Regions from separate parts of the Photobacterium ganghwense genome, predicted to be linked through region 2. Evidence: predicted binding sites of a transcription regulator. Region 2 holds the regulator's gene; the other holds the start of a gene.

Region 1 (5,068 bases), 1.6 Mb from region 2:
ATCACCCTGACTTACAAACCCAAAATAAAACAAAACGTTAAGATAATTCCCACGCTTGGCATGATGACTTTTCCAACACAATCCAATGTGAGTGAGATCTCAATTCATATAAAAAAAGACCTCGTGAAGAGGTCTTTTTTTCATCCTTCGAAATAAATACTGTAGCCCTTAAGCTACCGTATATTTACCCGCTAAATTACGCCAGTAGCTCTTTCGCTGTGCTGACGACATTCTCAGTGGTAAAGCCGAACATTTCGAACAGTTGGCCAGCCGGTGCAGATTCACCGAAGCTGGTCATGCCGATGATGCGGCCGTCGAAACCGACGTACTTGTACCAGAAATCTGCGATACCCGCTTCGATAGCGATACGTGCTGTCACGTCAGATGGCAGCACTGCTTCGCGATATGCCGCGTCTTGCGTGTCGAACGTGTCAGTCGATGGCATAGAGACCACGCGAACCAGCTTGCCTTCGGCTGTCAGTTCCGCTGCTGCGTTCACAGCCAGCTCGACTTCAGAGCCGGTCGCGATCAGGATCAGCTCAGGTTTGCCGGCACAATCTTTCAGGATGTAACCACCCTTCGCGATGTCAGCCACCTGAACCTCAGAGCGCTCTTGCTGCGCCAGGTTCTGACGCGAGAAGATCAGCGCTGATGGCGCATCTTTACGCTCGATAGCCAGTTTCCAGGCAACCGCAGACTCAACCTGGTCACACGGACGCCACGTGCTCATGTTCGGCGTCAGGCGCAGAGACGCCATTTGCTCAACCGGCTGGTGCGTCGGGCCGTCTTCACCCAGACCGATAGAGTCGTGCGTGTACACTTGGATGTTCTGAATTTTCATCAGAGCGGCCATGCGCATCGCGTTACGGGCGTATTCCATGAACATCAGGAAGGTGGCACCATAAGGCACGAAACCGCCGTGCAGGGCGATACCGTTGATGATCGCAGTCATGCCGAATTCACGTACACCGTAATGGATGTAGTTACCCGAGAAGTCACCCGCTTCCAGAGACTTCGAGCCAGACCACATGGTCAGGTTAGACGGTGCCAGGTCAGCTGAGCCGCCCATGAATTCCGGCAGCAGTTTACCGAACGCTTCCAGCGCGTTTTGAGACGCTTTACGGGATGCGATGTTCGCTGGGTTGGCTTGCAGCTCAGCAATGATTGCGCTGGTCGCTTCTTCCCAGTTCGCTGGTAGCTCACCGTTGACACGGCGCTTGTACTCAGCAGCCAGCTCAGGGTAAGCCGCTTGGTACGCCGCGAACTTGTCGTTCCAGGTCGCTTCTTTGGCAGCGCCCGCTTCTTTTGCATCCCACTCAGCGTAGATGTCTGCCGGGATTTCAAACGGACCGTGGTTCCAGCCCAGGAATTCACGGGCAGCCGCGATTTCGTCGTGGCCCAGTGGTGCACCGTGACAGTCGTGTGAGCCTGCTTTGTTTGGTGAACCGAAACCGATGATGGTCTTAGTACAAATCAGGGTTGGACGAGGGTCGGCTTTCGCCGCTTCGATTGCCGCGTTGATCGCGTCAGAATCGTGACCGTCAACCGCTGGAATAACGTGCCAGCCGTATGCTTCAAAACGTTTTGGTGTGTCGTCGGAGAACCAGCCTTCCACGTGACCGTCGATAGAGATGCCGTTGTCATCCCAGAATGCGATCAGTTTGCCCAGGCCCAGAGTACCGGCCAGTGAGCACGCTTCGTGAGAGATGCCTTCCATCAGACAGCCGTCGCCCATGAACACGTAGGTGAAGTGGTCAACGATGTCATGGCCGTCTTTGTTGAACTGCGCTGCCAGTGCTTTTTCCGCAATCGCCATACCTACGGCATTGGTGATGCCCTGACCCAGCGGACCAGTCGTCGTTTCGATACCCGGTGCGTAACCGTACTCAGGGTGACCCGGGGTTTTCGAGTGCAGCTGACGGAAGTTTTTCAGATCATCGATAGACAGATCGTAACCGGTCAGGTGAAGCAGAGAGTAAATCAGCATCGAGCCGTGGCCGTTCGACAGGACGAAACGGTCGCGATCAGCCCACTGTGGGTTCTGAGGGTTGTGGTTCAGGTGGCCACGCCACAGGACTTCAGCAATATCAGCCATCCCCATTGGGGCACCCGGGTGGCCAGAGTTAGCTTGTTGCACACCATCCATACTCAGGGCGCGGATTGCATTGGCAAGTTCTTTACGAGAAGACATGTCTGCTCCAGAAATTCGTAGACGTTATGATGGAGTAGCCTGGTTTTAGGGTAACCAGACTAACCGGTATTCGGCGGGCATGTATTGTCGCAAAGTCTGGCGGCTATCTGCAAACGATTTCCTGCCAAAATAAACACGAATATCAACAAAATGGGCGATACTAATGGCCAACCACCTGTAATTTCACCCTAAACACGGAAACGTTTGCCTGAGAATAAACGCAAACCCATACCCTTCGTATTGTTGATTTTCTACGGCGAGCAGAGGTATCATAGACGTCTAGACGGAGGTAGCTCTATACATACGAACGTACATCCTTATACGATGTCAATCTCCAACCTGCGGTATAGAGCCCAACATCATCCATTTTTAACATTACTTTGTGGGAGCGCTCATGGCGAAGCACCTGTTTACTTCTGAGTCTGTGTCAGAAGGCCATCCAGATAAAATTGCCGATCAGATTTCGGATGCAGTATTGGATGCGATCTTAGAACAAGATCCAAAAGCACGTGTTGCGTGTGAGACTTACGTAAAAACCGGCATGGTAATGGTTGGTGGTGAAATCACAACGTCTGCTTGGGTTGATATCGAAGAACTGACCCGTGATACCGTACGTGAAATCGGCTACGTTCACTCTGACATGGGCTTCGATGCAAACTCATGTGCCGTTCTGAGCGCAATCGGCAAACAGTCTCCGGATATCAACCAGGGTGTTGACCGTGAAGACCCACGTGAACTGGGTGCTGGCGACCAGGGCATCATGTTTGGCTATGCCTGTAACGAAACTGACGTGCTGATGCCAGCACCGGTTACTTACGCCCACCGTCTGGTAGAGCGTCAGGCGAAAGTGCGTAAAAATGGCGCCCTGCCATGGCTTCGTCCGGATGCAAAAAGCCAAGTCACTTTTGCCTACGACCAAGGCAAAATCGTGGGTATCGATGCCGTTGTTCTGTCAACTCAACACTGTGACAGCATCGAACTGCCAGTGCTGCAGGAAGCGGTGATGGAAGAAATCATCAAGCCGGTTCTGCCAAGCGAGTGGCTGACGAAAGACACCAAATACTTCATTAACCCAACCGGCCGTTTCGTTATCGGTGGCCCAATGGGTGACTGTGGTCTGACTGGTCGTAAGATCATCGTTGATACCTACGGCGGTGCAGCTCGTCACGGTGGCGGCGCATTCTCTGGTAAAGATCCATCGAAAGTTGACCGTTCTGCAGCTTACGCGGCTCGTTATGTGGCGAAGAACATCGTTGCGGCCGGCATGGCTGACCGTTGTGAAATCCAGCTGTCTTACGCTATCGGTGTCGCTGATCCAACGTCGATCATGGTCGAAACGTTCGGTACTGAGAAAGTGGCTCACGACATCATCGTTGAAGCAGTACGTCAACACTTCGACCTGCGCCCATACGGTCTGATCGAAATGCTGGATTTGCTGAAGCCAATGTACAAGAAAACGGCGGCTTACGGCCACTTCGGTCGTGAAGAATTCCCATGGGAAAAAACTGACAAAGCTGAGATGCTGCGCGAGTTCGCAAACATCAAATAAGCATGTCACTCCGGAGCCAGCAGTCTCCGATACAGAAAAGATACAAAAAGGAAGCTTAGGCTTCCTTTTTTGTTATCCTCTCCCCTATACTCCCGCGCAGATTCGTTAACTCACACCGCCTAATAGCCCATTGTTATGACCCCATTACAGCAAACGGTGATCGCCAAGGTCGAGTCCTGTATCCATCAGGCCAACCGGCACCTTAACCAGCATTTCCCCCTGCCCGTCGTCAATTTCAAACAACGGGGGAAAATCGCAGGAAGTGCGCGGTTACAGGGTTGGGAAGTCAGGTTTAACCCTGTGCTGTTGGCTGAAAATCCGCAGACTTTTCTTGATGAAGTCGTTCCGCACGAAGTGGCTCATCTGGTGGTCTTTAAGCTGTTTGGCCGGGTCCGTCCGCATGGCCGGGAATGGCAAGGCGTCATGCACAACGTGTTTGGCGTTGCCCCCCGCACCACACACAGCTTTGATATTTCTTCCGTGCAGGGGCAGACTTTTGTCTACCGCTGTCAGTGCAGTGAGCACCAGATGACCGTTCGCCGCCACAACAAAATCGTCCGCGGTCAGGCGGTATATCACTGTCGCCGATGCGGCAGCCAACTGCGCCTGAGCTGAAAAGTTGTCGTTATCACTCCTGGTGTCAAAAGCCGTCTGTGACAGCATTGAGCTATCCCTTCCGGTTATTCCGTAATTCCGATAAGCGTAGGTATACAAACCACCGCGGATGTTCTGCCACTCAGCCCCCCTGCTGCTATTGCTATTGCCGAATGTAAATAACACAAAACTTACTGTGAAGTAGTTCCAAAAAATCAGCCAGATGATAGGCTTGTCGCCCTCATTTTCAGAATAAGGAAAGGCATGCGTCGTCCCTCTCCCTGGCTGCTGATCAGCCTGCTTGCGCCAGTTTCCGCACTGGCAGCCCATCCAACCTCATTCAGCCAAGCCAAAAAACTGGCTATCGGCATTTATCAGGATCATCCGGTCAGCTTTTACTGCGGCTGTGACATCACCTGGCAGGGCAAAAAAGGGATTCCGGATCTAGCCAGCTGCGGCTATGAAGTCCGCAAACAACCCAACCGGGCAAACCGTATCGAATGGGAACACGTGGTACCGGCCTGGCAATTTGGCCACCAGCTTCAGTGCTGGCAAGAAGGCGGCCGCAAAGCCTGCCAGAGCAGCGCCCAGTTCCGCCAGATGGAAGCCGATCTGCATAACCTGACTCCGGCAATCGGCGAAGTGAACGGTGACCGTTCCAACTTCAGCTTTATGCCCTGGAACGGTACCAACGGCGCCAATTACGGCCAGTGTGAGATGAAGGTGGACTTCAG
Region 2 (5,068 bases):
TCCCGCAAAACCTGTTGCTGAGCCTTGGCATGTTCAAGCGTCAGGTATTGCCCTAAATCGAGGGCGTACCACAGTACAAACAGCAGGCTGACCAGCAGGATCGTGATAACTTTCTTTTTATTGATGGCGGGCTTTTTGTCCACCACAGGTTTATTCGTCATAACGGCTTCCTGTTAGCATCCTTGTCGGCCTGAACGGTATTTGTGGTCTGAGTCGTGTCAGATTCTGAAGCCGAAGGCTGAATGGGTAGCGAACAAAAGCCTTGCTCTGGTACATCCAGCGCAGTATTGAACTTGGCCGACAAGTTCTGGAAGGCAATCAGGGCAGTGAGCTCTACTAAGGCATCTTCGTCGAACCACTGTTTAAGACTAACCAGCATGGAATCCGTGACTCGTTGCCCGGTGACAGTGACGGCTTCCACATAGGTCAGAACGGCACGTTCACATTCATCGAAATGTTCACTTTGTTGCCAATGTGCCAGCGCTTTGATTTTCTCGACAGACTGGCAACGTTCTGCCAGTCGCATGCCGTTGGCATCGACACAGAAGGCACAATCATTGAGTTGGGAGACCCGGACACACACCAGCGAGCGAATCACAGGGGAGAGGGGAGAAGAACGGCGATCCAGATAACCAAAAAAGCCGGCGACCAGCCAGAATAAAGGCGGACGTCTACCCCACAGTAAAGCAGGATTCAGCACTTTGCCGAAGTGCCGCTGTTGGAGCCAGAGCAGGGGTCTGATCAGAACGGAGTAACGCTTTTTAGCCGGAATACGCACAGGAACCTCTTTATCGTCGGTGTGTCGTGTAACTGTCTGAGTCCAATATAAAGATCATGGATCATTTTATCGGTAAATATCAGACAAAGACCTGATAAAGAGGTAAAAAATTTCAGTCGCTAATCAAAATAGTAGAAATCAGGATTGATCGATGGAAATTCGTACAGGAATGGATTGCGGCTGGTTAGCCACCTGATTGCGACTGCTTGGTGCATCGGTGATCAGAATATAGCCACAAGCGATAATCGGGGCGACAGACAACAACATGGTTTTACCAATATGGTAATTACGATACCAATACTTTCTAGCGCGGATTTTTAGGAGTAGTCCCCAGACGAATAAAGTGACGTTTAACACGGTAATCGACAGTAACACATCATGCATAGCCACCGGTGAAGCCACTTGTTGGCTGACCAATAAATAGACAACCACAGGCGGAAGCAGGCTAATAAGAACCACCGCTCGCATCAGGCGTGGCCATTTGCCAAACTTATCCTTGAACATCTGTTCATTTTGTCCTGGGAAAGGTTGGGAATAGTTCATATAACCTCCGGTGTTTTACATCCGGCTAATTCTACAATTGCCCTCATTGAATAAAAGTGTGTTGCCGAATTAATAAGCAGCTTTGTGAGTTAATTCAATGTTTGACAGGGAATGACATTATTCTGTCATTGCAGAGCCAAAAATATGTTGGGAATAAAAAAGAGATCCGAAGATCTCTTTTATATGTGTCAGGTTGCGATTAACTTAATTTCGCAAGAAGTTCTGAGCGCCGCTCTTTCGGGATAACAGACCAGTGCTTGCCACTGATTGCTCCTTCCAAAGCCCACAGTAAGTCGATACTTACTTCGCCTTCATGAGTGCTCTGTAGCGCTTTATACGCATTCAGGGCACCGGCTTCATACAGCTCATCCACTGTGGTTATTCCGGCTTTTTTCAACATCCTCTCATTCGCCAGGCGAAGATTGGGTAAATCTTTGATTCGATTGGGAGAGGTGTTATTTTTTATTTCTTTATCTGCTTTAGCGGCAGATAAAGACAATTTCGCCTGAGCCAGAATTTTATCAGTATCGTCCCACCACTCTTCAGGAATGGCATAATGTTTGGTTACAACAGGAAAGCCACGTTTCTTATATACATAAGGTTTCATTCCTGCGGATTTATATTCCTTTTCATTGTCGGCATTCGCCCGTAAATGCAGTTTGTCATTTACCACGAGTGCAAACATTGTTTCGCCAGAAAATATGCCAAAGCCGCCAAACATTGAGCGTGATTTGACGTTATCGAAATTATTAAAAAGGCGTAATGAATCTTTGAGTACTGGTTTGTCCATGCGTCTTCTCGGTGAATTGTTACTAGGTCACCTAACAACGAGCGAGGATTCAAGAATAGCAGAGTTGTAAAACGAACTGTCAGGGAAAAGTGAAATTATTTCCTGATGTTATCTGCTATATCCATCGGCAACCCCGCTACCATAAGTTGACTGCTTTAAAAATAAAACTGCCTACTCTTAGGCCGGAAGCTTTGCGTCCCTACCTTTCGATAGGTTTGCCTTGTTCGTGACACCTAAAGCATATCTCAGAAGATTATTTTGAACTTGCTCCCAACTTTTAAAGTGTGATATTGCTCCCAGTAATATCTCACAATTTTTATAGTGATATACTTCTAATGTTGTGAATTTATTACTGTTTAAGTCAAAAGTGGTACAAAAAAACCGGAGATAAAAATCTCCGGTTTGTCATACATTTGTCATCAAGTTATGCATATTAGCTGTTCAGGTTACGCACTGATTTGCGAACGACCAGTTCTGGTATCATTTCAAAAACCTGATGCTCGTGTTCTTTGTTCTTCACGCGATCCATCAGAATCTCAACCGCACTCTTACCCAAACGGCGTTTAGGCTGGTGGATAGTGGTCAGTGGCGGTGAAAAATACGGTGCCAAGTCGATGTTATCGTAGCCAATGATCGACATATCGTCAGGTACACGGATACCGGCTTGCTCAAATGTACTGATCATGCCCATCGCCATGATGTCATTGAAGCAGAAAATCGCGGTTGGACGCTTTTCCATTGCCATAAATGTGTTGGCCGCTTTTACCGCAGATTCACATTCGAAGTCACCTTCCAGAATCCAGTCTTCATTGATGTCTAGTCCGGCTTCTGTCATTGCCTTGCGGAAACCTTTCAGGCGTTCGCGACAGGCCGCTTTTTCTGCGTGGCCAGTCAGACAGCCAATTTCCTTGTGGCCGTGCTCAATAAAGAATTTGGTTGCCACGTAGCCGCCAAGTTCAGCATTGTCCTGAATTTTATCGGTGTGCGGGCTTTCCGGACCCCAGTCCATGATCACCATCGGCAGATCTTTCTGGCGCTCCAGCAGTTCCAATAGTTGCTCGTCAAGATCCGAACACATCACCAGCAGGCCATCTACACGTTTTTCGGCCAGCATACGCAGGTAATCTCTTTGCTTTTCCAGGTTACCTTCGGTGTTACACAGAATCAGCGTATAGCCTTCACCGTAGCAATATTCTTCAACGCCGTGGACAACTTCAGCGAAAAACGGGTTGGTCGATTTGGTTACCAGCATGCCGATGGTACGGGTTGTATTGCACTTCAGGCTTCGTGCTACGGCACTTGGTGCGTAGTTCAGCTCTTCAACCGCCGCGAGAACTTTCTTCTGTGTTGCTTCAGCCACGAAGCGTGTTTTGTTGATCACGTGTGAAACGGTGGTGGTTGAAACACCAGCCATACGTGCAACATCTTTAATCGTTGCCATAGTTATTCTTCTAGTGAATGGGTCCGCAGACCTTTAAATTGAATGCATTACCTAAGAGGACAGTGATGAGTTGCGATGTCAGGGATGCCATTCACTATTCTGTTAGGTGGAATTACCAGAAACGCCAAAAGGCCGCATCTCGAACGGGCGGCTTCATCTCTGATAACAAAAAATCGTACCCGCGCTAATAAAACGCGTTGCATGGATCATTTGCATTGTTTAATCGCTTGCGATCACATTTTACTGAGTGTGGCCAATAGTGCAATGTTTCTGGCCAAAGTCATGGATATTTATTGACAGTTATCAATATTTTGCTTGTAACAAGGCTCTGCGCTGCAATTTATTGTTACGGTAATAACTTGATTTGAAACAAATTTAATATCCTGCAATAAATCAGTTTGCATGGAATAAAAATACCGGTTGTGCTTGCTGCGCGACAACCGGTACTAATTTCGCTCAATCAACGATGTTTCCGCTCTTATAAAACCGTGGTCTTTTCACTTGAAGCGGCGTTATCACTCTGCTTCACGAGGTTTGATTGATAGTAATAGCGGCTCTGTTTTCTGCCTTTTTTCGGTTTGCGTTTTCACCTGCCGGTAACACGACAGGGTAGCCGTCGACCGGGTGGTGGCTGATGCATACCGGCCAGCCATATACGGTTTCAATGAGCGATTCGCTTAACGCATGCTGCGGGCTACCATCTGCCTGGATTTTGCCGTTGTTCATGATAACTAACCGGTCAGCGTACTGAGCAGCAAGGTTCAGATCATGGATGACGACGATGACCGCCGCGCCGGCCCGAGCCATGTCTCTGGCGACGCGTAACGTGTTGTGCTGATGCGCCAGATCTAACGCTGAGGTCGGTTCATCAAGCATCAGAACGCACTGTTCGCCCGCCTGACTTAATTGTGTCAGCACGCGGGCAAAATGAACCCGCTGTTTTTCTCCGCCGGATAAGGTCGGGTACAGACGTGAAGACAGGGCAGTCACGTCTACCTGCGCCATTTTTTCACTGGCAATTTTTCGGGTACGGGCCTGCGAGATATTGAGAGGCAAAGCCCCCAGAGCCACCACTTCTTCAGCCGTGAAGGCAAATGTCAGACTGCTGTGCTGCGGCAGGATGCCGAGATGCTGAGCCAGCTGATGGGGTGGCCAGTTTTGTCGGTTGCGGCCGAAATAGCAGATTTCCCCTGACACGCTCCGTTCACCACACAGAACTTTCAGCAGGGTACTTTTCCCTGCGCCGTTGGGGCCTAACAGTGCAGTCAGCTCGCCTGAGCGAAGGTCGATCGAGAAGTCGTCCAGAATCACTTTGTCGCCCAGACTGAGGTTCAAACCCGTGGCGCTGACTGCTACGGGCTCTGTTACCACAATTGGCTTTGTTACCAAAGACGAGCAGTTGGCCGAATTTGCTGGCTGGCGTGCAAAGGACGAAGCGTTCACGGTTGTTGGGTTGTCACTCATGACAGTTTGCCCTTTTGCTTAACTAACAGTGTGATGAAAAATGGCGCGCCAA

Evidence for each region. Region 2 encodes PurR, which represses purine synthesis genes. Its sites were predicted from a motif close to TNANGNAAACGTTTNCNTNA; they were not measured.
Region 1: a site for PurR is predicted at 2,384-2,403, ahead of metK (methionine adenosyltransferase). Genes of this name have one in related genera too.

The regions. Positions count from the first base shown of each region.
Region 1 is NZ_CP071325.1:466,694-471,761, reverse strand. Features, by position in the region: gene tkt (transketolase) at 197-2,191, opposite strand; gene metK (methionine adenosyltransferase) at 2,586-3,740, shown strand; gene FH974_RS02320 (SprT family zinc-dependent metalloprotease) at 3,876-4,355, shown strand; gene endA (deoxyribonuclease I) at 4,599-5,068, shown strand, end outside.
Region 2 is NZ_CP071325.1:2,018,150-2,023,217, reverse strand. Features, by position in the region: gene FH974_RS09285 (FAD-dependent oxidoreductase) at 1-125, opposite strand, end outside; gene FH974_RS09280 (carboxymuconolactone decarboxylase family protein) at 158-778, opposite strand; gene FH974_RS09275 (hypothetical protein) at 917-1,321, opposite strand; gene FH974_RS09270 (TfoX/Sxy family DNA transformation protein) at 1,521-2,111, opposite strand; cyclic di-GMP riboswitch class I at 2,235-2,341, opposite strand; gene purR (HTH-type transcriptional repressor PurR) at 2,545-3,552, opposite strand; gene FH974_RS09260 (heme ABC transporter ATP-binding protein) at 4,078-5,016, opposite strand; gene FH974_RS09255 (FecCD family ABC transporter permease) at 5,013-5,068, opposite strand, start outside.